Regions from separate parts of the Pseudomonas citronellolis genome, predicted to be linked through region 2. Evidence: predicted binding sites of a transcription regulator. Region 2 holds the regulator's gene; each other region holds the start of a gene.
What was found. The regulator sigma-54, encoded in region 2, starts transcription at its own class of promoters, with help from an activator protein. The targets are predictions, from matches to a motif close to ANTGGCATNNANNTTGCTNT.

Region 1 (7,213 bases), 1.5 Mb from region 2:
TGCCACATGGCGAGGCCTCCGATTGGCTACCGATGCGGGCGCATTCTAGCGAAGCGCAGAAAAAAACAAAGGGCGCCCGTAGGCGCCCTTCGTCGAACTCGCGCGAACCTTACAGGTTGTAGCCGCGCTCGTTGTGCAGGGCCAGGTCCAGGCCCACGGTTTCTTCTTCTTCGGTGACGCGCAGGCCGATGACCAGGTCCAGCACCTTGAGGATCACGAAGCTGACGATCCCGGTGTAGACGATGGTGAAGGCCACGCCCTTGAACTGGATGAACAGCTGGGCGCCGATGTCGGTGACGGTGCCGAAGCCACCCAGGGCCGGCGCTGCGAACACGCCGGTCAGCAGGGCGCCGACGATGCCGCCGACGGCATGCACGCCGAAGGCGTCCAGGGAGTCGTCGTAGCCGATGGCGCGCTTGAGGGTGGTGGCGGCGAAGAAGCAGATCACGCCGGCGGCCAGGCCGAGGATGATGGCGCCCATCGGGCCGCAGGTGCCGGCGGCCGGGGTGACGGCCACGAGGCCGGCGACCACGCCCGAAGCGATGCCCAGGGCGCTCGGCTTGCCGTGGGTGATCCACTCGGCGAACATCCAGCCCAGGGCCGCGGCGGCGGTGGCGATCTGGGTCACCAGCATGGCCATGCCGGCGGTGCCGTTGGCGGCGGCGGCGGAACCGGCGTTGAAGCCGAACCAGCCGATCCACAGCAGGGCCGCGCCGACCAGGGTGTAGCCCAGGTTGTGCGGGGCCATGGCGGCGGTCGGGTAGCCCTTGCGCTTGCCCATCACCAGGCAGGCCACCAGGCCGGCCACACCGGCGTTGATGTGCACCACGGTGCCGCCGGCGAAGTCCAGCACGCCCCAGTCCCACAGCAGGCCGCCGTCGCCGCTCCAGACCATGTGCGCGATGGGAGCGTAGACCAGGGTGAACCACAGGCCGGTGAAGATCAGCAGCGCGGAGAACTTCATGCGCTCGGCGAAGGCGCCGACGATCAGCGCCGGGGTGATGATCGCGAAGGTCATCTGGAACATCACGAAGACGCTTTCCGGGAACAGCGCCGCGGCGGAGGTCAGGCCGGTGCTGGTCAGGCCGCTGAGGAAGGCCTTGTCGAAGCCGCCGACGAAGGAGGCGAAGTTGATCACGCCCTTCTCCATGCCGACGGTGTCGAAGGCCAGGCTGTAGCCGTAGACGACCCACAGGATGCTGATCAGCGCGGTGATGGCGAAGCACTGCATCATGATCGACAGGACGTTCTTGGCGCGCACCATGCCGCCGTAGAACAGGGCCAGGCCGGGGATGGTCATCATCAGCACCAGGGCGCTGGAAATCAGCATCCAGGCGGTGTCGCCACTGTTCAGGACCGGGGCCGCAGCTTCGTCCGCCATGGCCAGGCCAGGCATTGCGAGGGACAAAAGGGCTCCTAGCCCTGCGAACTTGCGCAGAGTCATTGTTGTTTCTCCTGGGGCGGTGGGGTTCGGTTGGCTTAGATGGCGTCGGTACCGGTCTCGCCGGTACGGATGCGGATCGCCTGTTCCAGATTCACGACGAAAATCTTGCCGTCGCCGATCTTGCCGGTGTTGGCGGCCTTGGTGATGGCTTCGATGACGCGGTCCAGCTGGTCGTCGGCGATGGCCACGTCGATCTTCACCTTGGGCAGGAAGTCGACGACGTACTCCGCACCACGGTACAGCTCGGTGTGCCCCTTCTGCCGGCCGAAGCCCTTGACTTCGGTCACAGTGATGCCCTGCACGCCGATCTCGGACAGCGACTCGCGCACGTCGTCGAGCTTGAACGGCTTGATGATGGCTGTGACTAGCTTCATGAAACTCTCTCCCGTGTTTTGGTGGACTCGCCCCAGGAAAACGAACCCGGGGACAAGTCTAAGCGCAGTGTCTGGCTTTGTAACGCGCCGGCCGCCCTACCTCAGCACTCCGACTCCTCCAGCCGCTTCCCGCGAAGCGCTCGTCAGCTCCGCCAGCCGCACCGGACCTGCATCGGTGCACGCTATGCCAGCCCCAAAGCAGGAAGCTTGCCAGCTCGGCGAAAAGCCCGGCGATTCAGCCGCTTAGCGAAAAACACCGGGCGCCGGGCGATGGCCGGGTGCCATGTCGCGCACCAGAACCGGGCAGTACTGCCGCCATGCCTGCGCAAAAATCGTGCAGCGCCCTGCTTTTTCCGGCCAACGCGGGGGCCGACCAGGGCCATCCGGGCCGCACCATAGGGAAGAGGCTCGACCAGCGCTGGACCAGGGCCATCTATCCGAAGGGATTTTCCGAAAGCCTGAAGGCAAGTTCCTCAGTATCCGAGCGGGCGTCGCCGCAGGAGTCGAAAGACCTATCTTTCGCCGATTTGCGGACAACCAGCGATGAGCCTTCTCCCCAGCCGCCGCGCCTGGCCCGGCCAGGCAACCCCCACGCCCACCAACCACTTCAGGCAGGACATCAACGGCCTGCGCGCCCTGGCGGTGGTCGCGGTCATCCTCTATCACTTCGACATCGGCGGACTGGCCGGCGGATTCACCGGCGTGGACGTGTTCTTCGTGCTCTCCGGCTACCTCATGACGGGGATCATCGTCACCGGCCTGCAGCGTGGCGACTTCTCCGTCCTGGCGTTCTACTGGGCCCGGGCCAGGCGTATCCTTCCGGCGTTGCTGGTGGTCTGTGCGGTCGTGCTGGCCATCGGCTGGCTGCTGCTGGCGCCGAACGACTACAAGACCCTCGGCCGGCACGCCCGACAGTCCCTGGCCTTCCTGTCCAATCACCTGTATCTGAAGGAAGCCGGCTACTTCGACAGCGCCAGCCAGGCGAAATGGCTGCTGCACACCTGGTCGCTGTCCGTCGAATGGCAGTTCTACCTGGCGTTGCCGCTCATCCTCGCCCTCGCCTGGAAGCTGTTGCCCCGGCGCGGCACGCTCGTGGGCGTGCACCTGGCGCTGTTCTCCTGCTCGCTGGCGCTGTGCATCGCGCTGACTGCCAGCCATCCGCAAAAGGCTTTCTACCTCCTGCCCGCCCGCGCCTGGGAAATGCTCCTGGGCGGGTTGTGCTTCCTGCTCTGCTCGAACCTCGGGCTCCCGGCGACGGCGCGGCGCCTGCTGGAAGCCGGCGGCCTGGCGCTGATAGGCGCGTCGGTGTTCCTGCTCGACGAATCCGCCGCCTGGCCCGGCGCACTGGCGCTGCTGCCGACACTGGGAACCGCCATGGTGCTGGCGGCCCGGCGGGAAACCTCGCCGTGGTGCACCCATGGCGCCGTCCAGTGGCTGGGCACGCGCTCCTACTCCCTGTACCTGTGGCACTGGCCGCTGGTAGCCTGGCTGTTCCATGCCGGCCACCGGCAAGCGCCCCTGTGGATCGCCGCAGCCCTGTTGCTGACGCTGATACTGGGCGAGCTTTCCTACCGGCTGGTGGAACAGCCGACGCGGCGCTGGCTGGGCACGAGCAGGCGGGCGTTCGCCGTGGCCGGACTGGCCGGCCTGATGATCCTCGCCGGCTACCTGGCGCAGGTGGTGGTCAGGGCGAAAGGCTTCCCGCAACGGATGCCCGCGGACATCCTGGCGATGCGCGAACAGGCCCTGCAGGGCACGCCGCGCAACGAGGAGTGCCTGAGCAAGGGCGCGGGCTGCGTGTATGGCGGGCCGGACATCCAGGCCATGCTCATCGGCGACAGCCATGCCGCCTCCGTGGTCACCGCCGCACAACTCGCGCTGCCCGACGCCGGCCAGGGCATCTACCTGCGGGCCGCGCCAGCCTGCCTGCCGGTTCCCGGGCTGCATATCCGCGAACACCCGCGCGACAACCCGGAGGACACCTGCAATCGCCTGCGCCGGCAACTGCCGGCCGAACTCGGCGACGCGCCCGGCCGGGTGCCGCTGATCATCGTCACCCGCACCTCCGTCTACCCACTGGGCTACAACGGCATCGACCAGAACCGCAAGAACCGGCCGCAGGCCTACATCAGCTCGCCCGTGGACGAGCCCAGCAGCGAATGGCTCGAGGCGTTCGCCCGGCTCTACATCGACCACGCCTGCGCCCTGGCGCGGCAGCGCCCGGTCTACCTGGTGCGGCCGATACCGGAAATGCGCGTCGACGTACCGGATGTGATGAGCCGGAAGATGCTCCAGGGGAAGGCGCCGCAAGTCACCCTCAGCCGGGCCGACTACGAGGCGCGCAACGGCTTCGTCTGGAGCGTGCAGGACCGCGCCCGCGAAGCCTGCGGCGTGCAGATTCTCGATCCGCTTCCCTACCTGTGCGACGAAGGGCAATGCTACGGCGGCCGGGAAGGACAGGCCTACTACGCCGACGACAACCACCTGAACGCGGCGGGCAGCCGGCTCCTGGCGCCCATGTTCGCCAAGGTCTTCGCGGACCTGTCCACGGCCCAGGCCGATCCCCCGCGCTAACGCGCAGAACCTGCGGCGGCTGCCCGGTCCGCGCCAGCGGCACCGGGCAGCGTGATAGACTCCCCACCCAGTCCCAACCGGAAACCCTCGCCATGCTGCCGCCCAAAGCCTTCCTCGACGCCCTCGGCCAACAGGCCAGCCGCCTCTTCGGCGGTGAATCGCCGCTGCCCCGCGCCGAGCTGGAGGCGCAGTTCAAGGTCCTGCTGCAGAGCGCCTTCGGCAAGCTCGACCTGGTCAGCCGCGACGAGTTCGACAGCCAGATGGTGGTGCTCGCCCGCACCCGCGCCCGCCTGGAGGCGCTGGAAGCCAAGGTCGCCGAACTGGAAGCCAGACTCACGCCGCCCGCCGAGGCCGAATAGGCCGCAGGGGTTGGGAAAGGAGAGAGCGATTCCTCTCCCGCCTTTTTCCCGTTCGTGTTCACCAACCCGGGCCAACAAGAAACTTCCCACAGGACATCGGCAGCATTACAGCGACTCCGAGCATGGTCCCGGCTTCCCTGACCTCCTAGACTGGCGGTTTGTGAGGGAAGAGGCTGCCCCCATCCATGTCCCTGGCCATCGTCCACAGCCGCGCCCAGGTCGGCGTCGAGGCTCCCGGCGTCACCGTCGAGGCGCACCTGGCCAACGGCCTGCCGTCGCTGACCCTGGTCGGCCTGCCGGAAACCGCGGTCAAGGAAAGCAAGGATCGCGTGCGCAGCGCCATCCTCAACTCCGGCTTCGAATTCCCCGCCCGACGCATCACCCTCAACCTCGCCCCGGCCGACCTGCCCAAGGACGGCGGACGCTTCGACCTGGCCATCGCCCTGGGCCTGCTCGCCGCCAACGGCCAGTTGGCCGGCGCCAGCCTGGACGGCCTCGAATGCCTCGGTGAACTGGCCCTGTCCGGCGCCCTGCGCCCGGTGCAGGGCGTGCTACCGGCCGCCCTGGCGGCGCGCGCCGCCGGTCGCGCCCTGGTGGTGCCGAAGGAGAATGCCGAGGAAGCAAGCCTGGCCAGCGGCCTGACCGTCTACGCCGTGGGCCACCTGCTGGAGCTGGCCGCGCACCTGACCGGCCAGACGCCCCTGGCGCCCTACCAGGCCCGCGGCCTGCTGCGGGAAACCCCACCCTACCCCGACCTCGCCGAGGTCCAGGGCCAGGCCGCGGCCAAGCGCGCCCTGCTGGTGGCCGCGGCCGGGTCGCACAACCTGCTGCTGAGCGGCCCGCCGGGCACCGGCAAGACGCTGCTGGCCAGCCGCCTGCCGGGGCTGCTGCCGCCGCTGAGCGAAGACGAGGCGCTGCAGGTGGCGGCCATCCACTCCGTGTCCGGGCGCGGGCCGCTGACGCACTGGCCGCAGCGCCCGTTCCGCCAGCCGCACCACAGCGCCTCGGCCGCCGCGCTGGTAGGCGGCGGCAGCCGGCCGCAACCCGGGGAGATCACCCTGGCCCACGAAGGCGTGCTATTCCTCGACGAGCTGCCGGAGTTCGACCGCAAGGTCCTGGAAGTGCTTCGCGAGCCCCTGGAAGGGGGAGAAATCGTGATCGCCCGGGCCAACGGCCGGGTGCGCTTCCCGGCGCGCTTCCAACTGGTGGCGGCGATGAACCCCTGCCCCTGCGGCTACCTGGGCGACCCCAGCGGCCGCTGCCGTTGCACTCCGGAGCAGATCCAGCGCTACCGCGCCAAGCTCTCCGGCCCGCTGCTGGACCGCATCGACCTGCACCTGACCGTTGGCCGCGAGACCACGCGCCTCGTCCCTCAGAGTGGCAGCCTGGGCAGCGCCGAGGTCGCCGCGCAGGTGGCCAGCGCCCGCGAGCGGCAACTGGCGCGGCAGGGTTGCGCGAACGCCGTTCTCGACCTCAAGTCGATGCACCATAATTGTGCACTGGACGATCAGGACCAGGCCTGGCTGGAAACCGCAGGCGAGCGCCTGGACCTGTCCCTGCGCGCCCTGCACCGCATCCTCAAGGTCGCCCGCACCCTGGCCGACCTGGAAGGCGCCGAACGCATCGCCCGCTCGCACCTGGCCGAGGCCCTGCAATACCGCGCCGGGCACTGAGCCTCAGCAGCGCCAGAACGGCCGCAGCGCCTCGATGCGCGCCTGCTCGCGGGAAATGCCGATGTCACGCAACTGCTCGTCGCTGAGCTCCAGCAGTTGCCTGCGCGTGCGCACCCGCCGCCAGAACTGGCGCCAGCGGCTTTCCGCCGGGCCGCGCGGAGCCAGGCTGCCGTCGTCGATGCCGAGCAGTTCGCGCTGATACAAGGTCAAGCGCACGTCTGTCATGCCGTTCATGTCGTCACTCCTCCTCCGAGCCTATGGATAGAGTGGCGAAAGGACAGGCTGCATTACAGATTCAAAGAAATGGAATTTTTTCCATACAGACAGCGGAAAAAACCAACTGAATGGCGTACTTTTGCCCGATCTGTACTGGTCTTTGCCGCCACGATGCGGCACGGGGCATCTGTCATGAAACGCTACGCACAATTGGCCGCCACCCTCGGCGAGCGCATCGAGCAGGGGCTGTACCGCCCCGGCGACCGCCTGCCCTCGGTGCGCTCACTGAGCGAGGAGCACGGCGTCAGCATCAGCACCGTGCAGCAGGCCTACCGGGTGCTGGAGGATGCCGGGCTGGTCGAGCCGAGGCCCAAGTCCGGCTTCTTCGTCCCCGAACGGCGCCCGCAGCCGGCCATGCCGGCGATGACCCGGCCGGCGCAACGGCCGGTGGACGTATCGCAGTGGGACCAGGTGCTGGAGCAGGTGCGCCACGCCCCCGGCGGCGATTTCGTCCAGCTCGGCCGCGGCACCCCGGACATCGCCAGTCCTTCGCTCAAGCCACTGCAGCGCGCC
Region 2 (7,213 bases):
ACGGCCTGACCGGCCTGGCCTTCCGCCCGGGCGACGACTTCTTCGCCCTGATCGGCGCCCAGGACACCGCCGTGGCCGTCTCCGGCCAGCTCAAGACCCTTGCCGTGGCGCTGATGAAGGTCGCCAACGACCTGCGCTGGATGAACTCCGGCCCGCTCGCCGGCCTCGCCGAGATCGAGCTGGAAGCCCTGCAGCCGGGCTCCTCGATCATGCCCGGCAAGGTCAACCCGGTGATCCCCGAGGCCACCGCGATGGTCGCCGCCCAGGTAATCGGCAACGACGCCACCATCGCCGTGGCCGGGCAGTCCGGCAACTTCGAGCTGAACGTGATGCTGCCGGTGATCGCCGACAACCTGCTGCAGAGCATCCAGCTGCTGGGCAACGTCAGCCGCCTGCTGGCCGACAAGGCCATCGCCAGCTTCAGGGTCAACGAGGCGCGCCTGCGCGAAGCGCTGTCGCGCAACCCGATCCTGGTCACTGCGCTGAATCCGATCATCGGCTACCAGAAGGCCGCCGAGATCGCCAAGCAGGCCTACCGCGAGGGCCGCCCGATCATCGAGGTCGCCCTGGAGAACACCGATCTCGGCCGCGAGCGCCTGGAGGCCCTGCTGGACCCCGAGAAACTCACCGCCGGCGGCCTCTGAGGCCGCTTCACCATGGAGGTATGTGACATGCGCCATTGGCAACAGACCATCGAACTGGGCAACCGCTGCTTCATCCGCAACGAGTTGATCGATGCCCGCGAGCACTACCTCCACGCCCTGGCCCACGCCCAGTTGCTGCTGGGCCGCTGGCACGACCCGGACGAGGCGGTGATGGCCTTCGTCATCTCCCACCACAACCTGGGCGACCTGCACGTGCAGCTGGGCCAGCCGGAAGAGGCCGCCGAATACCTGTGCAACTGCCACGAGCGGCTGCTGGAGCTGAGCATCGACCCGCGGCAGAGCCGCGACATGCGCGAGGCCGCGCTGCGCCACAGCCGGCGCAGCTACCTCGAACTGCTCAATTTCATCGGCGAGCACGGCAACTACCCGCGCACCCGCGAGCTGCTGCACCAGCAGGGCGAAGTGGAGCTGCGCCCCGGCCTCTTCGCCACCCCGCAATCCATGCGCTACCACTAGGAGCGACCATGCCCCACAGTCTTCCCGCCTTGCCCTACGCCTACGATGCCCTGGAGCCGCACATCGATGCGCGGACCATGGAGATCCACCACAGCAAGCACCACCAGACCTACGTCAACAACCTGAACGCCGCGCTGGAGGGCACGCCTTTCGCCGAACTGCCGGTGGAAGAACTGCTGCAGCAGCTCAACCGCCTGCCGGAGAAGTTGCTCGGCGCGGTGATCAACAACGGCGGCGGCCATGCCAACCACTCGCTGTTCTGGCAGGTGATGTCGCCGACCGGCGGCGGCGAGCCCGACGGCGCCCTGGCCCGCGCCATCGAGACCGAACTGGGCGGCTACGCGGCCTTCCGCGAGGCCTTCACCAAGGCCGCGCTGACCCGCTTCGGCAGCGGCTGGGCCTGGCTCTGCGTCGACAGCCAGGGCCGCCTGAAGGTGGAAAGCAGCGCCAACCAGGACAGCCCGCTGATGCAGGACCTGATCCCCATCCTCGGCCTGGATGTCTGGGAGCACGCCTACTACCTGCAGTACCAGAACCGCCGGCCGGAATACATCGCGGCCTTCTACGAGGTCGTCGACTGGCCGGAAGTGGCGCGCCGCTACCGCCTGGCCCTGGAGCAGCGGGGGCTCGCCTGATGCCCGCCGCGGAAGTGACGCCATGCGCCCGCTAGAGGCAAGCGCGCGGCAGGGCGGCGCGCGCAGCCTGCGCTGGCTGCTCGGCCTGGGGATAGTGCTGCTGGGCAGCGGCCTGCTGTTCAACCACCTGTTGCTGCTGGCGCGCCTGCAATTGCCGGCGCCGCTGTACCAGGCGCTGAGCGGCGGCCTGATCTGCGCCCTGGGCACGGCCCTGGGCGCGGTTCCTGTGCTGCTGATCCGCAGCATGCCGGCGCGGGTCGCCGATACCCTGCTGGGCTTCGGCGCCGGGGTGATGCTGGCGGCGACGGCCTTTTCCCTGCTGCTGCCGGCCCTGGAGGCGGTCGAGGCGGGCGGACGCTCGCCGCTGTACGCCGCGTTGCTGGTCAGCTTCGGCATGGCCCTGGGGGTACTGGGGCTGATGCTGGCCGGGCGGATGCTGGACGATGCCCAGCACGACCTGGACGACGCGCCGATCCCCGCCATTCCCGCCCGCATCCTGCTGTTCGTCGCGGCCATCGTCCTGCACAACATTCCCGAGGGCATGGCCGTGGGCGTTGCCGCCGGCGGCGAGGTCCAGGGCGCTGGCGGCCTGGCGCTGGGCATCGCCCTGCAGGACGTGCCCGAAGGCTTGGCCATCGCCCTGGTGCTGGCCGGCGCGGGGATGTCGCGGGTGCGGGCGATGCTGGCCGGCGCGGCTTCCGGGCTGGTCGAGCCGCTGTTCGCGGTGCTCTGCGCCTGGCTGGTGGGGGTGTCGCGGATGCTGCTGCCCTGGGGCCTGGCCCTGGCGGCGGGGGCGATGCTCTACGTGGTGGTGCGGGAGATCATTCCCGAATCGCAGCGGCGCGGCTATGCCGGGGAGGCGACCCTGGGCCTGATCGTCGGCTTCTGCCTGATGATGGTGCTGGATACGTCGCTGGGCTAGCGCCCGGCGCGGTGCGGACGGGCGGTCACTCGCCTTCGTCGAAGTAGTTGTTGATCAGGTCGACGAGAGCCTGCAGGGCCTCGTCGGCCTGCTCGCCCTCGGCGTTCAGGTGCAGGTTGGTGCCCTTGCCCGCGGCCAGCATCATCACCGCCATGATGCTCTTGCCGTCCACCGTGCTCTCCGGGCTGCGACCGACGCGGACCTGGCACGGGAAGCGGCCGGCCACGCCGACGAATTTGGCCGCCGCGCGGGCGTGCAGGCCGAGCTTGTTGATGATGGTGATCTCGAGGGCGGGCATCGCGAGGGGGCTGTCCTTTCGTTATCTGCTGCTAGCTCAGGTCGCGGTGGCGAATCTGCACGTTCTTCAGGGTGGCTTTCAGGGCATTGCCGATGCGCTCGGCGAGGTAGACCGAGCGATGATGGCCGCCCGTGCAGCCGATGGCAATGGTGACGTAGGCGCGGTTGCTGGCGGCGAAGCGCGGCAGCCATTTGTTCAGGTAGCCCAGGGTGTCCTGGTACATCTCTTCCACGTCGGGCTGCTCGGCGAGATATTCCTGCACGCCCTTGTCCAGGCCCGACTGCTCGCGCAGCTCGGGTTTCCAGTAGGGGTTGGGCAGGCAGCGCACGTCGAACACCAGGTCGGCGTCCACTGGCATGCCGCGCTTGAAGCCGAACGACTCGACGAGGAAGGCGGTGCCCGGCTCGGGTTTGTTCAGCAGGCGCAGCTTGATGACGTCGCGCAACTGGTAGAGGTTGAGGTTGGTGGTGTTCAGCTTGAGGTCGGCGAGGTCGGCGATCGGGCTGAGCAGTTGCTCCTCGTCGGCGATGGCCTCGGCGAGGGAGCGGGTGTCGGTGGTCAGCGGGTGGCGCCGGCGCGTCTCGGAGAAGCGCTTGAGCAGCGTCTCGTCGTCGGCGTCCAGGTACAGCACGTCGCACTGGATGTGCTTGTCGCGGGCTTCCTGGAGCAGCTCGGGGAAGCGCTTGAGCTGGCTGGGCAGGTTGCGCGCGTCGATCGACACGGCCACCTGCGGGTGCATCAGCTCGGTGTGCAGCAACGCGCGCTGGGCCAGGTCCGGCAGCAGGCTGGCCGGCAGGTTGTCGATGCAGTAGAAGCCGTTGTCCTCGAGGACGTTGAGGGCAGTGCTCTTGCCGGAGCCGGAACGGCCGCTGACGATGATCAGGCGCATGCTAGTGGCCGTTCTGCACTTCCACGACTATCTGGTACAGCGCCTCGCCATCGCTCGCGCGGCGCAGGCGTTCGCGCACCTCGGCGCGGTCGAGCATCGAGGCGATCTGGCGCAGCAGCTCCAGGTGCTCCTCGGTGGCGGCTTCGGGTACCAGCAGGACGAACACCAGGTCGACCGGGGCGCCGTCGAGGGCGTCGAAGTCCACCGGCGCATCGAGGTGAAGAATGGCGCTGATCGGCGCCTTGCAGCCGGTCAGGCGGCAGTGGGGAATGGCGATGCCATTGCCGAAGCCGGTGGAGCCTAGGCGTTCGCGGGCCACCAGGCTTTCGAAGATGTCTTGCGCGTCGAGGCCGGGAAGGTCTTTCACGACCAGGTTGGCGATCTGTTCGAGTACGCGCTTCTTGCTGCCGCCCGGCACGTTCACCAGGGAACGGCCGGGGGACAGGATCTGCTCAAGTCGGATCATAGGGGAGGGGGGTTAGCGGACTCCAACGCCCTGTTGGCGTTCGAGGTACTTTTCCTTGTGTTTGATCAGTTGTCGATCGAGTTTGTCGGTCAGCAGGTCGATGGCGGCGTACATGTCTTCGTGTTCTGCGCAGGCCACGACTTCGCCACCGGAAATGTGCAGCGTGGCTTCGATACGCTGTTTCAGCTTTTCGACCTCCATGATGACCTGAACATTGGTGATCTTGTCGAAGTGGCGCTCCAGTCGGCCGAGTTTCTCGACCACGTAGTCGCGCAGGGCGTCGGTCACATCCAGTTGATGGCCACTGATGTTGACTTGCATACCGCTTTCTCCTTATTGCCCGTGTATAAGTGGCAGGTTATGGGGCCTGCCGCCGGAACACCTTGGCTTGGGTCAATCAGACCAGTCGCTTGCGCTCGCTCGATGGAGCTATTCCGAGAGATTCCCGGTACTTGGCGACTGTCCGACGTGCCACTTGAATGCCCTGTGCCTCCAGTAAACCAGCGATCTTGCTGTCGCTCAACGGCTTTTTCGGACTTTCTGCCGCGACCAGTTTCTTGATGATCGCGCGGATCGCCGTGGACGAGCATTCGCCGCCCTCGGAAGTGCTCACATGGCTGGAGAAGAAGTACTTCAGCTCGAAGATGCCACGCGGCGTGTGCATGAATTTCTGCGTGGTGACCCGCGAGATGGTCGACTCGTGCATGCCCACCGCCTCGGCGATGTCGTGCAGGACCAGCGGCTTCATGGCTTCCTCGCCGTACTCGAGGAAACCGCGCTGGTGCTCGACGATCTGCGTCGCCACCTTCATCAGCGTCTCGTTGCGGCTCTGCAGGCTCTTGATGAACCAGCGGGCTTCCTGCAACTGGTTGCGCATGAAGGTGTTGTCGGCGCTGGAGTCGGCGCGGCGCACCAGGCCGGCATACTGCGAGTTGACACGCAGGCGCGGCACCGCTTCCTGGTTCAGCTCCACCAGCCAGCGCTCGTTGTGCTTGCGCACTATCACGTCCGGCACCACGTACTCGGCCTCGCCGGACTCGATCTGAGAACCCGGGCGCGGGTGCAGCGACTGGATCAGCTCGATGGTTTCGCGCAGCTCGTCTTCCTTGAGCTTCATGCGCCGCATCAGCTGGGTGTAGTCGCGGCTGCCGAGCAGGTCGAGGTGGTCGGCGACCAGGCGCAGGGCCTCGCTCAGCAGGTGGGTGTTGGCGGGCATCTGGCGCAGCTGCAGCAGCAGGCATTCGCGCAGGTTGCGCGCGCCGACGCCGGCCGGCTCCATCTGCTGGATGCGCCGCAGCACCACTTCCACCTCGTCCATCTCGATGCCCAGCTCGGGGTCGAGGGAGGTGAGGATGTCCTCCAGGGATTCTTCCAGGTAGCCGTCGTTGTTGATGCCGTCGATGATGCTCAGGGCCACCAGGCGGTCGCTGTCGGACATGGGGCAGAGGTTCAGCTGCCACAGCAGGTGGCTCTGCAGGCTCTCGCCGGCGGAGGTGCGGGCGGTGAAGTCCCACTCGTCGTCGTCGTTGCTGGGCAGGCTGCTGGCGCTGGTCTGGTAGACGTCTTCCCAGGCGGTATCCACCGGGAGTTCGTTGGGGATGCGCTCGGCCCACTGGTCTTCGTCCAGGCTGTCGGCGCTGGGCGTGGTGGTTTCCTGGAAGCTTTCGCTCTGCGAGTTGACGTTGGTATTGGTGGGGGTTTCCGCGCCCTCGGCGTAGGGGTCGCTACCGTCGAAGTCTTCGCCTTCTTCCTGGCGCTCGAGCATCGGGTTGGATTCCAGCGCCTCCTGAATCTCCTGTTGCAGATCCAGGGTGGAGAGTTGGAGCAGTCGGATGGCCTGTTGCAGCTGCGGAGTCATCGTCAGCTGCTGGCCCATCTTGAGGACGAGCGATGGTTTCATGGCTGGAACTTGGCACCTTGTCCGCGGGCGTGTAGCGCACCCAATCCACGACTACGGGCGCCTGGACCCAAATTCCCGGACGCCGCTAGGAAGCAAATTATATGCCTGAATTCTCAGACTTTGCCTAGGGCGTTTACGCATAAATCTGTTGTCGGTCGGTCGGGCCGACGTGAGGAGGGCGTCCGCCCCGGCGCGCGGCCGGGGCGAGGGGGCTCAGAGGCGGAACTCGTGGCCCAGGTAGACTTCCTTGACCAGTTCGTTGGCCAGGATAGCCGCGGAATCGCCTTCGGCGATCAACTGGCCGTCGTTGACGATGTAGGCCGTCTCGCAGATGTCCAGGGTCTCGCGCACGTTGTGGTCGGTGATGAGCACGCCGATGCCCTTGGCCTTGAGGTGGTGGATGATCTGCTTGATGTCGCCCACCGAGATCGGGTCGACGCCGGCGAAGGGTTCGTCGAGGAGGATGAACTTCGGCGAGCTGGCCAGGGCGCGGGCGATCTCCACGCGGCGGCGCTCGCCGCCGGACAGGCTCATGCCGAGGTTGTCGCGGATGTGGTGGATGTGGAACTCCTCCAGCAGGCCTTCCAGGGCCTCCTTGCGGCCGTTGCGATCGAGGTCGGCGCGGGTCTCGAGGATGGCGCCGATGTTGTCCGCCACCGACAGCTTGCGGAAGATCGAGGCTTCCTGCGGCAGGTAGCCGATGCCGGCGCGGGCGCGGCCGTGCATGGGCAGGTTGGTGACGTCCTGCTCGTCGATGCGGACCACGCCCTGGTCGGCGCGGACCAGGCCGACGATCATGTAGAAGCAGGTGGTCTTGCCGGCGCCGTTGGGGCCGAGCAGGCCGACGATCTGCCCGCTGTCGATGCTCATGCTGACATCGCGGACGACCTGGCGGCCCTTGTAGCTCTTGGCGAGGTGCTGTGCGGTGAGCGTGGCCATTACTGGGCTTGATCCTGCTTCTTCTTGGGCTGGATGACCATGT
Region 3 (7,213 bases), 2.6 Mb from region 2:
GGCGTGGTCAACCCGGACGACCTGAAGACGGTCATGCAGACCTTCAACGCCGCCATGGCCGACAGCAACGGCGACGGCTCCTACGCGGTGGAATACCGCATGCGCCACAAGAGCCGCGGCGAAATCTGGTTCCGCGAACGCGGCCGCTGCCTGCGCGACAACCGCGGCCGCCTGCTGTACGTGACCGGCGCGGTGCGCGAGATCAGCGACGAAAAAGCCGCCGCCGCCCTGCACGAACGCGAGCAGGCGAACATCCAGACCACCTACGGGCAGATCGCCCAGGTGGCCGGCGTGATCCGCGGCATAGCCGAGCAGACCAACCTGCTGGCCCTGAACGCCGCCATAGAAGCCGCCCGCGCCGGCGAACAGGGCCGCGGCTTCGCCGTGGTCGCCGACGAGGTACGCAACCTGGCACGGCGCACCCAGGAGTCGGTGCAGCAGATCCAGGCGATGCTGCAGCAGCACTGAACCAGCAGGCGCAAGCTTTTCGTAGGAGCGAGCTTGCTCGCGAACGGTACTCGCCGGTAGCAGCTGTGCTTGAGATGAACGCCGTCCCCTCTCCCCAGCCCTCTCCCTGAAGGGAGAGGGGGCTAGTCCGTGCCGAGAATGGATTTGGCGTCAGCCGGCAACTTCGTGCTAGCCGGCTGACTCCAAAATACCCGAGCACTCCGAACGGTCCCCTCTCCCTTCAGGGAGAGGGGAGAGGGCGCTCTCAACCCCAGCACCTCTATCCCCCTGTAGGAGCGCGCCCTGCCCGCGATTTCGCGCGCAGGGCGCGCTCCTACATGGCAATGGCACGAACGGGACAACGCCCACGATCCCCCCTACACCACCTCCCCTCCCCCCACCAGCTTCAACCCGACGATCCCCCCCACGATCATCACCAGGCACAGCGCCTTCAACGCCCCCAACGGCTCCCCGAGAAACAGGCTGCCATAGGCCACCGTACCCAGCGTGCCAATTCCCACCCACACCGCATACGCCAACCCCAGCGGCAGCTCCCGCACCGCCAGGCTCAGCAGGTAGATGCTCAGCGCCAGGAACACCCCGCAGTAGAGGCTCGGCCCCAGCCGGGTGAAGCCCTCGGTGCGGGGGATGATCGAGGCGTACAGCACTTCGCAGAGCCCCGCCAGGACCAGGTAGCCCCAGCCGTTCAACCAGGCCATCGGTCATTTCTCCTTTGCCAAAAAACAACGCCGACGCAAAGGCGTCGGCGCTGGGTGCTGCAAGGGGCTCAGACGGCGTCTTCGCCCAGCTCGCCGGTGCGGATGCGCACGATGCTCTCCAGGTCCTGGACGAACACCTTGCCGTCGCCGATCTTGCCGGTGCGCGCCGCCTTGAGGATGGCGTCGACGGCGGCCTGGCACAGGGCGTCGCCGACCACCACCTCCAGCTTCACCTTGGGCAGCAGTTCCACGACGTACTCGGCGCCCCGGTACACCTCCGAATGGCCCTTCTGCCGGCCGTAGCCCTTGACCTCGGTGGCGGTCACGCCGTGCACGCCGGCCTCGGTCAGCGCCAGGCGCACGTCGTCCAGGCGGAAGGGTTTGATGATCGCGGTGATGAGTTTCATGACGGCCATCCTCAGTTGGAGTACTTGTAGCCGACTTCGCCGTGGGCGGAGAGGTCAAGCCCGTCCACCTCGGCTTCCTCGTCCACGCGCAGCCCGCCGCACAGCGCCGCGGCCACCTTGAAGGCGACCAGGCTGGTGACGCCGGAGAAGCAGATGCTGAAGAGAATGGCGCCGCCATTGACCAGCAACTGGTCGAACAGCCCGCGGCCTTCGGGGAAGCCCTGGCCGCCGATGGCGGTGAGGGCGAACACCGGGGTCAGCAGGCCGCCGAGGATGCCGGCCACGCCGTGCACGCCGAACACGTCGAAGGCATCGTCCAGGCCGATCATCGGCTTGAGCTTGTCCACCGACCAGACGCACACCGGACCTGCGATCAGGCCGAGCAGGATGGCGCCCATGGGGCCGACGTAGCCGCACGCCGGGGTGATCGCCACCAGCCCGGCGATGGCACCGGACACCGCGCCGAACAGGCTCGGCCTACCCTTGTGCTGCCATTCGACGAGCATCCAGGCCAGGGCGCCGGCGCAGCTGGCGAGCATGGTGTTGACCATCACCAGCATGGCGAAGCCGCTGGCGGCCAGCGCGCAGCCGCCGCAGAAGCCCAGCCAGCCCACCCACAGCAGCGAGCCGCCGGTGAGGGTCATGGTCATGTTGTGCGGCGCCAGGGTGGCGGTGCCGAAGCCGCGGCGCCGGCCCAGCAGCCAGGCGCCCACCAGCGCGGCGATGCCGACGTTGAGGTGCACCACGTTGCCGCCGGCGAAGTCCTGCACGCCCAGGTCGAACACCCAGCCGCCGCCCCAGGCCATGTGCGCCATGGGGATGTAGTTGATGGTCAGCCACACCGCCATGAACACCATGACCGCGGCGAACTTCATGCGCTCGGCGAAGGCGCCGACGATGATCGCCGGGGTGATGGCGGCGAACAGCAGCATGAACAGGAAGTACAGGTACTCGGGGATGGTGCCGACCACCGAGTCCTTGGTGATGCCGACCATGAACAGCTTGTCCAGGCCGCCGACCACCGACTGCAGCGCGCCGCCGTCGGTGAAGGTCAGGCTGTAGCCGTACACGGCGAACAGCACCGACATCAGCGAGGCGGTGCAGAACACCTGCATGAGGATCGACAGCACGTTCTTGGTCCGCGCCATGCCGCCATAGAACAGCGCCAGGCCCGGCAGGGTCATCAGCAGCACCACCAGCGAGCAGAGCGCGACGAAGGCGGTGTCGCCGCTGTTGATCGCCGGCGGCGCCTCGTTCGCCAGGGCGGCGACGCTGCCGAACAGCAGGGAAAGGCCCAACATACTGCGGCTCACGTGTGAAAACCGGATCATTGCCTGTTGCCTCCAACCGACGGGGACGGGGCCGGCCCGCGGTCGGGGCACGGGCCGGCGTTTCGAGCGCCCTGGGCAGGTGGCCGGGCCGTAGCCAGTGCCTTCCTGTAGGGCAACTTTATTTCCCTGGAGGCATAGCAATTGGCCTGCCAAGGCTCGCCGGAAGCCGGTAATTTCTGCTAGGTGATTGAATGGAAAGGCTTTGTTCCGGAGGGGCGGTGAGCGGGCCAGGGTTGTGGCCGGCGGGCTGCGCATTTTCTTGGTGCGAATTTGAATTTCCTGCCAAGCAATATGGCAGGCCCGCGAAGAGCTTCTTCGTAGGAGCGAGCTTGCTCGCGAATGAACCCCGCTGCGGAATCTGTTCGCGAGCAAGCTCGCTCCTACGAGAAGCCGTGCCGCCGGGGTGTCCGGCGTGGCCGGTAAATCCAATCGCGGACGGAGTCCGCTCCTACGCCCGTGCTTCCCTGTAACCGTAGGAGCGGACTCCGTCCGCGATGCCCTGCCGGCGAAAACAAAAAGGCCGGCGATCGCTCGCCGGCCTTCGGGACTACCCGCCGTGGCTCAGTACTGCACCTGCCCCGGCACCCAGTTGGTGCCCGCCAGGGGCACGCGGGCCATGGCCGCGGCTTCCACGGTCAGGGCCACCAGGTCTTCCGGGTCGAGGTTGTGCAGGTGCGACTTGCCGCAGGCGCGGGCCATGGTCTGCGCCTCCAGCACCAGCACCCGCAGGTAGTTGGCCAGGCGGCGGCCGGCTTCCACCGGGTCCAGGCGCTTGGACAGCTCCGGGTCCTGGGTGGTGATGCCGGCCGGGTCGCGGCCGTTCTGCCAGTCGTCGTAGTAGCCGGCGGCCGAGCCGATCTTCTTCAGTTCCTCATCCAGGCGCGGGTGGTTGTCGCCCAGGGCCACCAGCGCGGCGGTGCCGATGGCCACCGCGTCGGCGCCCAGGGCCATGGCCTTGGCCACGTCGGCGCCGTTGCGGATGCCGCCGGAGACGATCAGCTGCACCTGGCGGTGCATGCCCATTTCCTGCAGCGCCTGCACCGCCTGCGGGATAGCCGGCAGGATGGGGATGCCGACGTGCTCGATGAACACTTCCTGGGTGGCCGCGGTGCCGCCCTGCATGCCGTCGAGGACGATCACGTCGGCGCCGGCCTTCACCGCCAGCTTGACGTCGTAGTACGGGCGGCTGGCGCCGATCTTCACGTAGATGGGTTTTTCCCAATCGGTGATCTCGCGCAGCTCGGCGATCTTGATCGCCAGGTCGTCCGGGCCGGTCCAGTCCGGGTGGCGGCAGGCGCTGCGCTGGTCAACGCCGATCGGCAGGGTGCGCATGCCGGCGACGCGCTCGGTGACCTTCATGCCCAGCAGCATGCCGCCGCCGCCGGGCTTGGCGCCCTGCCCCAGGACGATCTCGATGGCGTCGGCCTTGCGCAGGTCGTCGGGGTTCATGCCGTAGCGCGAGGGCAGATACTGGTACACCAGGTGCCGGGACTGGCCGCGCTCTTCCGGGGTCATGCCGCCGTCGCCGGTGGTGGTGCTGGTGCCGGCGATGCTGGCGCCGCGGCCCAGGGCTTCCTTGGCGTTGGCCGAGAGCGCGCCGAAGCTCATGCCGGCGATGGTCACCGGGATCTTCAGGTGGATCGGCTTCTTGGCGAAGCGGGTGCCCAGCACCACGTCGGTGCCGCACTTCTCGCGGTAGCCTTCCAGCGGATAGCGCGAAACGCTGGCGCCCAGCAGCAGCAGGTCGTCGAAGTGCGGCAGCTTGCGCTTGGTGCCGCCGCCGCGGATGTCGTAGATGCCGGTCTCGGCGGCGCGCTGGATTTCCTGGATGGTCAGGCGGTCGAAGGTGGCGGACTCGCGCAGCACCGGGGTGTGTTTCTCGCTCATGGGGGGTCTCCTCGCGGCGCGATCAGTAGGCCGAAGCGTTGTCGACTTTGAAGTTGTACAGCTGGCGGGCCGAGCCGTAGCGCTTGAAGGCGGCCGGGTCCTCGTCGAAGCCGGCGCGGTTGAGCAGCTCCTTCAGCTCCACCAGGTGCTCGGCGCGCATTTCCTTCTCGATGCAGTCCGAGCCCAGGGACTTGACCTCGCCCTTGACGTAGATGCGCACCTCGTAGAGCGAGTCGCCCAGGGCGTCGCCGGCGTCGCCGCAGACCACCAGGCGCCCGGCCTGGCCCATGAAGCAGCTCATGTGGCCGATGCTGCCGCCGACCACGATGTCCACGCCCTTCATCGAGATGCCGCAGCGCGCCCCGGCGTCGCCTTCGATCACCAGCAGCCCGCCGTGGGCGGTGGCGCCGGCGGCCTGGGAGGCGCTGCCCTTCACCCGCACGCTGCCGGACATCATGTTCTCCGCCACGCCCACACCCACGTTGCCGTGCACGGTGACGCTGGCCTTCTGGTTCATGCCCGCGCAGTAGTAGCCGGCGTGGCCCTGGATATCCACGGACACCGCCTGGCCGATGCCCACGGCCAGGTTGTGCTTGCCGTCGGGGTGGGTCACCAGCCATTCGCGGTCCTGCACCTCGCCGTGCAGGGCCTGGTTGAGTTCGCGCACCGAGGCGCTGGAAAGGTCGATGGTCTTCATGCAAGGGTCTCCAATGTTCTGCTCGGTGCGGGTCAGGCGCTTTCGCGCTCCCAGACGTAGAGGGTGGCCGGCTCCGGTTCCCAGACGCGCGCCTTGTCGATGCCCGGCAGGCTGGCCAGGGCCTGGTACTCCGAGGCCATGGCCACGTAGTCGTCGGTTTCGGCCAGCACCGCCGGCTTGCAGGCGATGGGGTCGCGGATCACGGCGAAGCCGTTGCGGGTGCCGATGGCGAAGGTGAAGAAGCCGTCCAGGTCGTTCAGCGCGCCGTCCAGGGCCTGGGCCAGGCTGTCGCCCTGGCGCAGGCGCCAGGTCAGGTAGCCGGCGGCCACCTCGCTGTCGTTGTCGGTCTCGAAGGCGATGCCCTGGCGCTTGAGTTCCTGGCGCAGGCGGAAGTGGTTGGACAGCGAGCCGTTGTGCACCAGGCACAGGTCGGCGCCGGTGGAGAACGGGTGGCTGCCCTCCATGGTCACCGCGCTCTCGGTGGCCATGCGGGTGTGGCCGATGATGTGGCTGCCCTTCATGCCGGCCAGGCCGAAGCGCTGCGAGATTTCCTGCGGCAGGCCCATGCCCTTGAGGATTTCGATGCTCTGCCCGGCGCTCATGATGCGCACCGCCGGGGCCAGCTCGGCCAGGGCCTGGCGCACCGCGGCTTCGTCGCAGTGGATTTTCAGCACCGCGGCGCTGGCGTTCTGGAACCAGTCCAGCGAGCAGCCCAGGCGCGCTTCCAGCGCGCCCATCAGCTCGGCCCAGGGGTAGCCGGCGTCGCTGGCCTGCAAGGTCAGCTTGACCCAGCCGTCGGCCACTTCGTCGCCGTAGATGGCGAAGCCGGCGCTGTCCGGGCCGCGGTCGGTCATGGCTTGCAGCATGGGTTCGAAGAGCTTGCCGAGCTGGCTCTCCAGTTCGGGCTTCTTCAGGTAGAGGCCTACGATTCCGCACATGGTTCGTCTCCTTCGAGGCAGCAGGCGGCCGCCGCTTGGTCGTCACGGTCGCCCAGAGGGGTAAATGGGGTGCGCCCGGCGGGCGCGGCGGTCAGAAGAATTCGGTGTAGCGCTGGATCTCCCAGTCGGAGACGTGGCGGCTGTATTCCACCCACTCCATGCGCTTGAGCTTGATGAACTCGTCGACGATCTCGGCGCCGAGCACCTCGCGGAACAGCGGGTCGGCCTCCAGCGCGTCGGTGGCTTCCTTCAGCGACTGCGGCAGGGTCTTGATGCCGCGCGCGGCGATCTCCTCCAGGCTGAGGTTGTAGAGGTTCTCGTTGCACATCTCGCCCGGCTCCAGCTGGCGGTCGATGCCGTCCAGGCCTGCAGCGATGATGGCGGCGGTGACCAGGTAGGGGTTGCAGCCGGCGTCGGGCAGGCGGAACTCCAGGCGCCCGTAGGGGATGCGCACCATCGCCGAGCGGTTGTTGGCGCCGTAGGCGATGAACGCCGGGGCCCAGGTGGCGCCGGACAGCGAGCGGCCCACCACCAGGCGCTTGTAGGAGTTGACCGTGGGCGCGGCGAAGGCGCACAGCGCAGGTCCATGGGCCAGCAGGCCGGCGGCGAAGTGGTAGGCCAGCTTCGACAGGCCCACGCCGCTGGGGTCGGACGGGTCGTGGAAGAGGTTCTTGTTGCTGGCGCTGGCGATCGACAGGTGGAAGTGCATGCCGTTGCCGGCGCGCTTGGGATCGGGCTTGGGCATGAACGAGCAGATCATGCCCAGGTCGTTGGCGATCTCGCCGGC
Region 4 (7,213 bases), 1.6 Mb from region 2:
AACTGCGACAAGATCACCCCCGGCATGCTGATGGCCGCCCTGCGCCTGAACATCCCGGTGGTGTTCGTTTCCGGCGGGCCGATGGAGGCCGGCAAGACCAAGCTGGCCAGCCACGGCCTGGACCTGGTCGACGCCATGGTGGTCGCGGCCGACGATTCCTGCTCCGACGAGAAGGTCGCCGAATACGAGCGCAGCGCCTGCCCCACCTGCGGCTCCTGCTCCGGCATGTTCACCGCCAACTCGATGAACTGCCTGACCGAGGCCCTGGGCCTGTCGCTGCCGGGCAACGGCTCGACCCTGGCCACCCACGCCGACCGCGAGCAGCTGTTCCTGCGCGCCGGGCGCCTGGCCGTGGAACTGTGCCAGCGCTACTACGGCGAAGGCGACGAGTCCGTGCTGCCGCGCAACGTCGCCAGCTTCAAGGCCTTCGAGAACGCCATGACCCTGGACATCGCCATGGGCGGCTCGACCAACACCATCCTGCACCTGCTGGCCGCAGCGCAGGAGGCGGAGATCGCCTTCGACCTGCGCGACATCGATCGCCTGTCGCGCAAGGTGCCGCAGCTGTGCAAGGTGGCGCCGAACATCCAGAAGTACCACATGGAAGACGTGCACCGCGCCGGCGGCATCTTCTCCATCCTCGGCGAGCTGGCCCGTGGCGGCCTGCTGCACACCGACGTACCGACCGTGCACAGCCCGAGCATGGCCGACGCCATCGCCCAGTGGGACATCACCCAGACCCGCGACGAAGCCGTCCACACCTTCTTCAAGGCGGGCCCCGCCGGCATCCCCACCCAGACCGCATTCAGCCAGAACACCCGCTGGCCGAGCCTGGACGACGACCGCGCCGAAGGCTGCATCCGCAGCGTCGAGCACGCCTACTCCGCCGAAGGCGGCCTGGCCGTGCTGTACGGCAACATCGCCCTCGACGGCTGCGTGGTGAAGACCGCCGGCGTGGACGAGTCGATCCACGTGTTCGAAGGCAGCGCGAAGATCTTCGAAAGCCAGGACGCCGCGGTGAAGGGCATCCTCGCCGACGAAGTGAAGCCGGGCGACATCGTGATCATCCGCTACGAAGGCCCGAAAGGCGGCCCGGGCATGCAGGAAATGCTCTACCCCACCAGCTACCTGAAGTCCAAGGGCCTGGGCAAGCAATGCGCCCTGCTCACCGACGGCCGCTTCTCCGGCGGCACCTCGGGCCTGTCCATCGGCCACGCCTCGCCGGAAGCCGCCGCAGGCGGCGCCATCGGCCTGGTCAAGGATGGCGACAAGGTGCTGATCGACATCCCCAACCGCAGCATCAACCTGCTGGTCAGCGACGAAGAACTGGCCGCCCGCCGCATCGAGCAGGACAAGAAGGGCTGGAAGCCGGCGCAGCCCCGCGCCCGTCGCGTCAGTACGGCGCTGAAGGCTTATGCGCTTTTGGCTACCAGTGCTGACAAGGGGGCGGTGCGGAACAAGGCGTTGCTGGACGGTTGATGACCTGAAGAACAAAATGCCCGGATTACTATCCGGGCATTTTAATATGGTGCTAATTATCGGACACTACGAAGCTACTTTTAAGGCGTACCTTTAGCCGCCAAACAACCGGCGGGAATAAACGCCACTGGCATTCCGGAACTTGTCTCACACTTGAAGCCACCCGCCGTCTTTATTGCCCCGGTCGCTTCATATTCGGTACTGGTATATTTAAGCTCGATAAAAGCACCGTTACCAAGCCGACCAGCATTGCTGATTTCGCATTTCATTCCGCTCTTGGAAACTATCACTTTCGAGCAACTGGCAGTCGTATCCCCTGAAAAACCGACTGTAGTATTTGTCGGGTCTCGGCCTTCCGTCATTTCCAGTTCGAACTGAGTCTTGTGCGAAGCAATATCGGCGAGAGCAGCCGCAGCCTTGCCTTTCGAAGTGTAATCCTGGTAGGCAGGCATGGCTACCGCCGCAAGGATACCAATAATAGCAACGACGATCATCAGTTCGATAAGCGTGAAGCCTTTTTGCAAAGACCTATATGGATGCATTTTCTTCTCCACGAATGATTCAGTTCATCCGCCAATTTCCATTGGATCTGGCGGGCCAAATGAATTAAATCCTCCACGGATAAGGAAGATATGCAGTCAAATTCCTCTACGAGCTACTGAAATTTCCTCAACAACAAAGCCCCCTTGACAGAATTCAAAAAAATCAAATTTCGAATGACCAATTAGGGCAAATAGTGCCATCAGCATCGGCACTTCCTGACAGTTAGTGTCACCTCCAAAAGAAAAATCCCTGCCCTATGGCACTGTCCGATCCCGCCCCCACCCCGTAAAATCCCGCTCTTTTTCCCGGACTGCCGCCATGAGCTCCCTCGAGAACCCCGTCACCGCCGACAAGGCCCAGCGCGACCTGGTCTACGGCCTGGAAGACCGTCCCGCCCTGCCCGTCGCTCTGCTCGCCGCGCTGCAGCACCTGCTGGCGATCATCGTGCCGATCGTCACCCCCGGCCTGCTGATCTGCCAGGCGCTGGGCGTTTCCGCCCGCGACACCAACCTGATCGTGTCCATGTCGCTGGTCATCTCCGGCATCGCCACCTTCGTCCAGTGCAAGCGCTTCGGGCCGTTCGGCGCCGGGCTGCTGATCGTCCAGGGCACCAGCTTCAACTTCGTCGGCCCGCTGATCGCCGGCGGGGCGCTGATGGTCAAGCAGGGCACGCCGGTAGAACAGGTGATGGCGGCCATCTTCGGCGTGGTCATGGCCGGCTCCTTCGTGGAGATGGGCGTGTCGCGCATCCTGCCGTTCGTGAAGCGACTGATCACCCCGCTGGTGACCGGCATCGTGGTGCTGATGATCGGCCTCACCCTGATCAAGGTCGGCCTGATCAGCATGGGCGGCGGCTTCAGCGCCATGGGCAACGGCACCTTCGCCAACGGCGAGAACCTGCTGCTGTCGGGCACCGTGCTGGCGATCATAGTGGTGCTCAACCGCATCCCGGTGGTGTGGATGCGCAGCGGCGCCATCGTCATCGCCCTGGCCGTGGGCTACGCGCTGGCCGGCTACCTGGGCCGCCTGGACTTCAGCGGCATGCACCAGGCCGCGCTGTTCCAGGTGCCGACGCCGCTGCACTTCGGCCTGAGCTTCTCCTGGGCGCTGTTCATCCCGATGCTGGTGATCTACCTGGTCACCTCGCTGGAGGCCATCGGCGACGTCACCGCCACCAGCCAGGTGTCGAAGCAGCCGGTGGAAGGCCCGCTGTGGATGCAGCGGATCAAGGGCGGGGTGCTGGTGAATGGCGCCAACTCGCTGCTGGCGGGCATCTTCAACACCTTCCCCAGCTCGGTGTTCGCGCAGAACAACGGGGTGATCCAGCTGACCGGCGTGGCCAGCCGCCACATCGGCCTGTGGATCGCCGCCATGCTGGTGGTGCTGGGCCTGTTCCCCAGCGTCGCCGGGGTGATCCAGGCGGTGCCCGAGCCGGTGCTCGGCGGCGCGGCCATGGTGATGTTCGGCGCGGTGGCCGCCTCGGGCATCAACATCCTCGCCGGCACCCACCTCGACCGCCGCGCCCTGCTGATCATCGCCGTCAGCCTGGCCCTGGGCCTGGGCGTGTCGCAGGTGCCTGAATTCCTCGCGCACATGCCGGCGGCGCTGCGCAACGTGCTGGAATCCGGCGTCGCCACCGGCGGCATCTGCGCCCTGCTGCTGAACTGGTTCCTGCCGGAAACGCCGGCGGCCAGGGCCCAGAACTGAGCCAGCCGCGACGCCACCCTCGGGTGGCGTCGTCGTTTATGCTGGATGCATGAGCACTTCCCTGCGCGTCGGCGTGATCGCCGACACCCACAACCTGCTGCGTCCCGAAGCCCTGGAAGCCCTGCGCGGCTGCCAGCGCCTGCTGCACCTGGGCGACATCGGCAAGCCGGCGATCCTCGATGCGCTGCGCCAACTGGCGCCGCTGGACGTGGTGCGCGGCAACAACGACACCGAAGCCTGGGCCGAGACCATTCCCGAAACCCTGGGCCTGGAACTGGGCGGGCTGCGCCTGTACCTGATCCACGACCTCAAGCAACTGGCCATCGATCCACGGGCCGAAGGCTTCGACGTGGTGCTGGCCGGGCATTCGCACAAGCCGCTGCAGGAAGTGCGCGACGGGGTGCTCTACCTCAACCCCGGCAGCGCCGGGCCGCGGCGCTTCAAGCTGCCGATCTCGCTGGCGATCCTGAGCATCGCGGACGGCCAGGCGTCGGTGGAAATGATCGCGCTCGACTGAACGTAGGGCGAATAACCGTTCGCGGTTATCCGCCGCCTGACCTTGGCCGCCGGCCCGCTCGCTGTTGGGCTTGGCGCTGGCCGGGTATGCGCCAGGGCTCGGCCAAGACGCGGCGGCAACGGAGGTGTAGCGGCGAATAACCGTTCGCGGTTATCCGCCCTACGGTTCCAGCAGCTGTTGAGCCAATGCGTCGACCTGCTCCTGGCGTTCGCTCTTGTCCACCCGTTTGCGGCCATTCAAGGTCGACCATTCCGGGTGCGCCCGCGCCTTGCGCAGCGCCTCGGGCAGCTTGCCTTCGCGCCATTGCTTGTCTTCCGGCGAAGCAACGCGGATCGCCTCCATGGCCGCATGGCCCCGCGCCTGCAATGCCGCCAGCAGTTGGCGCTGGCGCAGGGCGAGCAGGCGCAGCACGCTGTCGTCCACCGAAAGTTCGCGCTGGCCCTTGAGCTTGCCGAGCAGGCGCTGGCCGTAGTGGCCGACGGTCTGCCAGGCGCCGCCGGCCAGGGCGCCGAGGGCGGTGGCGGCGCCCAGGGTCAGGCCGCCCACCAGCAGGTCGATGCCCGCGCCAGCCGCGGCGCCGGCAGCCACTCCACCGCCCAGGCGCACGCCGAGCTGGCGCAGGGTTTCGGGGTTGAACAGATCATCGCCCCAGCGGCCGTCCAGCAGCGGCAGGTCGGCGGCGCGGGCGTCGTCCTTGCGGAAGGCGTAGAGGCGCAGCAGGGCCTGCACGCAGGCTTCCTCGCGCTTGCGCACGCGGTCGCGCAACACTTCGGTGGCCTGGCGGATGGCCTCGGCATCGCCCGGCACCAGGTCGCGGCAGGCGGCGACGTCCACCAGCAGTTCGGCGATCAACTTGGCGCCGGCTTCGCGGCGCGCCACGGCCTGGGCCTCGTGGTCCCGGATCAGCCGTTCCAGCTGCGGGCGCGACTTCTCCAGCAGCAGCGCCAGGCTCTCGTAGAGCCGGCGTTCGCCGTCCAGCGGCGGCGCCACGCTGTCGAAGCGCACCAGCGCGTGCAGGCCCAGGCGCGACAGGGCCTCGCGCCACTGCTCCTCGCGGTGGTTGGCGCTGGCGACGAAGTTCAGCACCGGCAGCAGCGGCCGCGCACAGCCGGCGAGCACCGCCAGTTCGTCGCGGTACTTGGCCAGCACCGGTTCGCGGGCGTCGATCACGTAGAGCCCGGCGTCGGACGCCTGCAACTGGCGCAGCACCTTGGCTTCCTGCTCGAAGCGGCCGCGCGCCTCGCTGCCGTCGAGGAAGCGACGCAGCTTCTCCGGGCCGTCGAGGCGCTCGCCGGGGCGTTCCAGGGCATCGAGGAAGTCGCGCAGGGCGATGGCGTCCTCCAGGCCCGGAGTGTCGTACAGCTCCAGCAGCGACTCGCCATCCACCGACAGCCGTGCACCTTCGACGTGGCGGGTGGTGCTGGGACGGTGCGAGACCTCGCCGAAGCCGACGTCGCGGGTCAGGGTGCGCAGCAGCGAGGTCTTGCCGACGTTGGTGTGGCCGACCACGGCCAGCCTGAGGGGCTCAGTCATGTCCGCTCTCCAGCCAGGCCAGGGGCGATGCGCCGCTGTGCGCCAGGCTCAGCTTGTCGATGGCGGCATGCCAGTCGGCCAGGCGGTCGCTGTCCAGACCGCTGCCCGCCGGCGGCTGCAGCAGCCAGACGCGGGTGGCGCCGGCGCAGCGCGACAGCTCGGCGATCAGCGCCAGGGTGCCGCGGTCCGGCGAGCGCCGCGGGTCGCAGGCGATGGCCAGGCGCGCCGGCGGGTAGCGGGTCAGCTGTTCCAGCAGACGGCGGCGTTGCGCGCCATCGTCCAGCACGCCGGCATCGGCCACGCCGGCCGGCAGCTTCGGTGGCCAGGGCTGGCTGTCGTCCAGTTCGATGGCCACCAGCAGGGCGCCGTCCGCGCTGGCGGCGGGGTTCTGCGCCTGGGGTTCGACCAGGCTGGCCGGCGCGGCATCGTTGACGCCCAGGCGCTCGCTGCTGGGCAGCAGGCGTTCGCGCAGCAGGCTATAGCCCGGCAGCGAGAGGTCCAGGCGCAACGCCGCGCGGCCGCGGCGCCAGCGCCACAGGCAGAAGGCCCAGAGCAGCAGGCGCGGCAGCAGGCCGTAGACCGCCAGGATGCCCACCAGCCAGCCGGCCCAGGCGTGGCGCGCCGCCTCGCTGGCCACCAGGGCATCGCCGCTGGCGCGCACCAGGTCGCTGTCCGGCAGCGGGAAGCCCAGCAGCGAAGGCAGCGCGCCGAGCCCCTGGGTGAGGAAAACGAAGGTATCGCCGCCGAGGATGGTGGTTTCCCAGACGAAGCCGTAGCGCCGCGTCGAGAGCAACGCCAGCAGCACCACCATGGCCGCGCCCAGGGCCAGCAGCCACAGGCCGTGGACCAGCATGCCCAGCGCCCAGCGCGTCAGGCGCTGGCGGCCGAGCAGCACCAGCAGTGCCGGCGCCAGTTGCGCGGCGCGGGCATCACGCGCCAGTTTGCCGCTCAGCCATAACCACAGGCGGCCCAGGGCCCCGGCCGCCTCGCCGCCGCCGAGGGCGAAGCCCGCGGCCCAGCCGAGCAGCATCAGCAGGTCCAGGCCGAGCAGGCTGGCCAGGGCCCAGAACACGTTGACCGGGCGCTGGCCGTCGCCGAGGGCGGCCAGGGCCAGGCCGGCGCCGCTGAGCAGGGCGAGGAAGATCAGCAGGTAGAAGGCCAGTTGCGCGCCCTGTTTCCACAGGCGCAGGGCGCTGTCCAGCTCGTCGCGGCCGGCCAGCCACAGGGCGCGGTTCTCGATGCGCCGGGGCAGTTCGCCGCCGGCGGCGATGGCGCGGCGGTTGGCCTCGGCGTCCTCCAGCGGGCCGGCCTGCTCCTCGCGCAGGCGCACGGCTTCGCACAGCCACAGTCGGTCGAAGGCGGAAGGTGGGGCGGTATCGCTCACAGTGTCTCCGGCACGGGTTCCTGGGGCGCAAGCATAACCGCTGCGCCGCG

Region 1: the regulator sigma-54 is predicted to act here: its motif matches at 2,014-2,033, upstream of glnK (P-II family nitrogen regulator).
Region 3: the regulator sigma-54 is predicted to act here: its motif matches at 3,039-3,058, upstream of PcP3B5_RS16755 (ammonium transporter).
Region 4: the regulator sigma-54 is predicted to act here: its motif matches at 2,260-2,279, upstream of PcP3B5_RS31245 (pilin).

The regions. Positions count from the first base shown of each region.
Region 1 covers NZ_CP014158.1:6,713,051-6,720,263, forward strand. Annotated here, with positions in the region: gene PcP3B5_RS29300 (secondary thiamine-phosphate synthase enzyme YjbQ) at 1-8, opposite strand, end outside; gene PcP3B5_RS29305 (ammonium transporter) at 110-1,444, opposite strand; gene glnK (P-II family nitrogen regulator) at 1,480-1,818, opposite strand; gene PcP3B5_RS29315 (acyltransferase family protein) at 2,362-4,392, shown strand; gene PcP3B5_RS29320 (accessory factor UbiK family protein) at 4,485-4,751, shown strand; gene PcP3B5_RS29325 (YifB family Mg chelatase-like AAA ATPase) at 4,937-6,424, shown strand; gene PcP3B5_RS29330 (DUF1127 domain-containing protein) at 6,428-6,658, opposite strand; gene PcP3B5_RS29335 (aminotransferase-like domain-containing protein) at 6,833-7,213, shown strand, end outside.
Region 2 covers NZ_CP014158.1:1,254,156-1,261,368, forward strand. Annotated here, with positions in the region: gene fumC (class II fumarate hydratase FumC) at 1-644, shown strand, start outside; gene PcP3B5_RS05700 (tetratricopeptide repeat protein) at 672-1,121, shown strand; gene PcP3B5_RS05705 (superoxide dismutase) at 1,130-1,756, shown strand; gene PcP3B5_RS05710 (ZIP family metal transporter) at 1,779-2,678, shown strand; gene PcP3B5_RS05715 (HPr family phosphocarrier protein) at 2,704-2,976, opposite strand; gene rapZ (RNase adapter RapZ) at 3,008-3,865, opposite strand; gene ptsN (PTS IIA-like nitrogen regulatory protein PtsN) at 3,867-4,331, opposite strand; gene hpf (ribosome hibernation-promoting factor, HPF/YfiA family) at 4,344-4,652, opposite strand; gene PcP3B5_RS05735 (RNA polymerase factor sigma-54) at 4,729-6,231, opposite strand; gene lptB (LPS export ABC transporter ATP-binding protein) at 6,445-7,170, opposite strand; gene lptA (lipopolysaccharide transport periplasmic protein LptA) at 7,170-7,213, opposite strand, start outside.
Region 3 covers NZ_CP014158.1:3,865,655-3,872,867, forward strand. Annotated here, with positions in the region: partial or broken gene PcP3B5_RS32615 (methyl-accepting chemotaxis protein) at 1-462, shown strand, start outside; gene PcP3B5_RS16745 (DMT family transporter) at 825-1,166, opposite strand; gene PcP3B5_RS16750 (P-II family nitrogen regulator) at 1,235-1,573, opposite strand; gene PcP3B5_RS16755 (ammonium transporter) at 1,585-2,904, opposite strand; gene PcP3B5_RS16760 (FMN-binding glutamate synthase family protein) at 3,466-4,791, opposite strand; gene PcP3B5_RS16765 (GltB/FmdC/FwdC-like GXGXG domain-containing protein) at 4,814-5,488, opposite strand; gene PcP3B5_RS16770 (class II glutamine amidotransferase) at 5,521-6,426, opposite strand; gene glnT (type III glutamate--ammonia ligase) at 6,518-7,213, opposite strand, start outside.
Region 4 covers NZ_CP014158.1:6,617,933-6,625,145, forward strand. Annotated here, with positions in the region: gene ilvD (dihydroxy-acid dehydratase) at 1-1,479, shown strand, start outside; gene PcP3B5_RS31245 (pilin) at 1,560-2,021, opposite strand; gene PcP3B5_RS28845 (nucleobase:cation symporter-2 family protein) at 2,341-3,729, shown strand; gene PcP3B5_RS28850 (metallophosphoesterase family protein) at 3,779-4,246, shown strand; gene PcP3B5_RS28855 (GTPase/DUF3482 domain-containing protein) at 4,406-5,779, opposite strand; gene PcP3B5_RS28860 (DUF2868 domain-containing protein) at 5,772-7,163, opposite strand.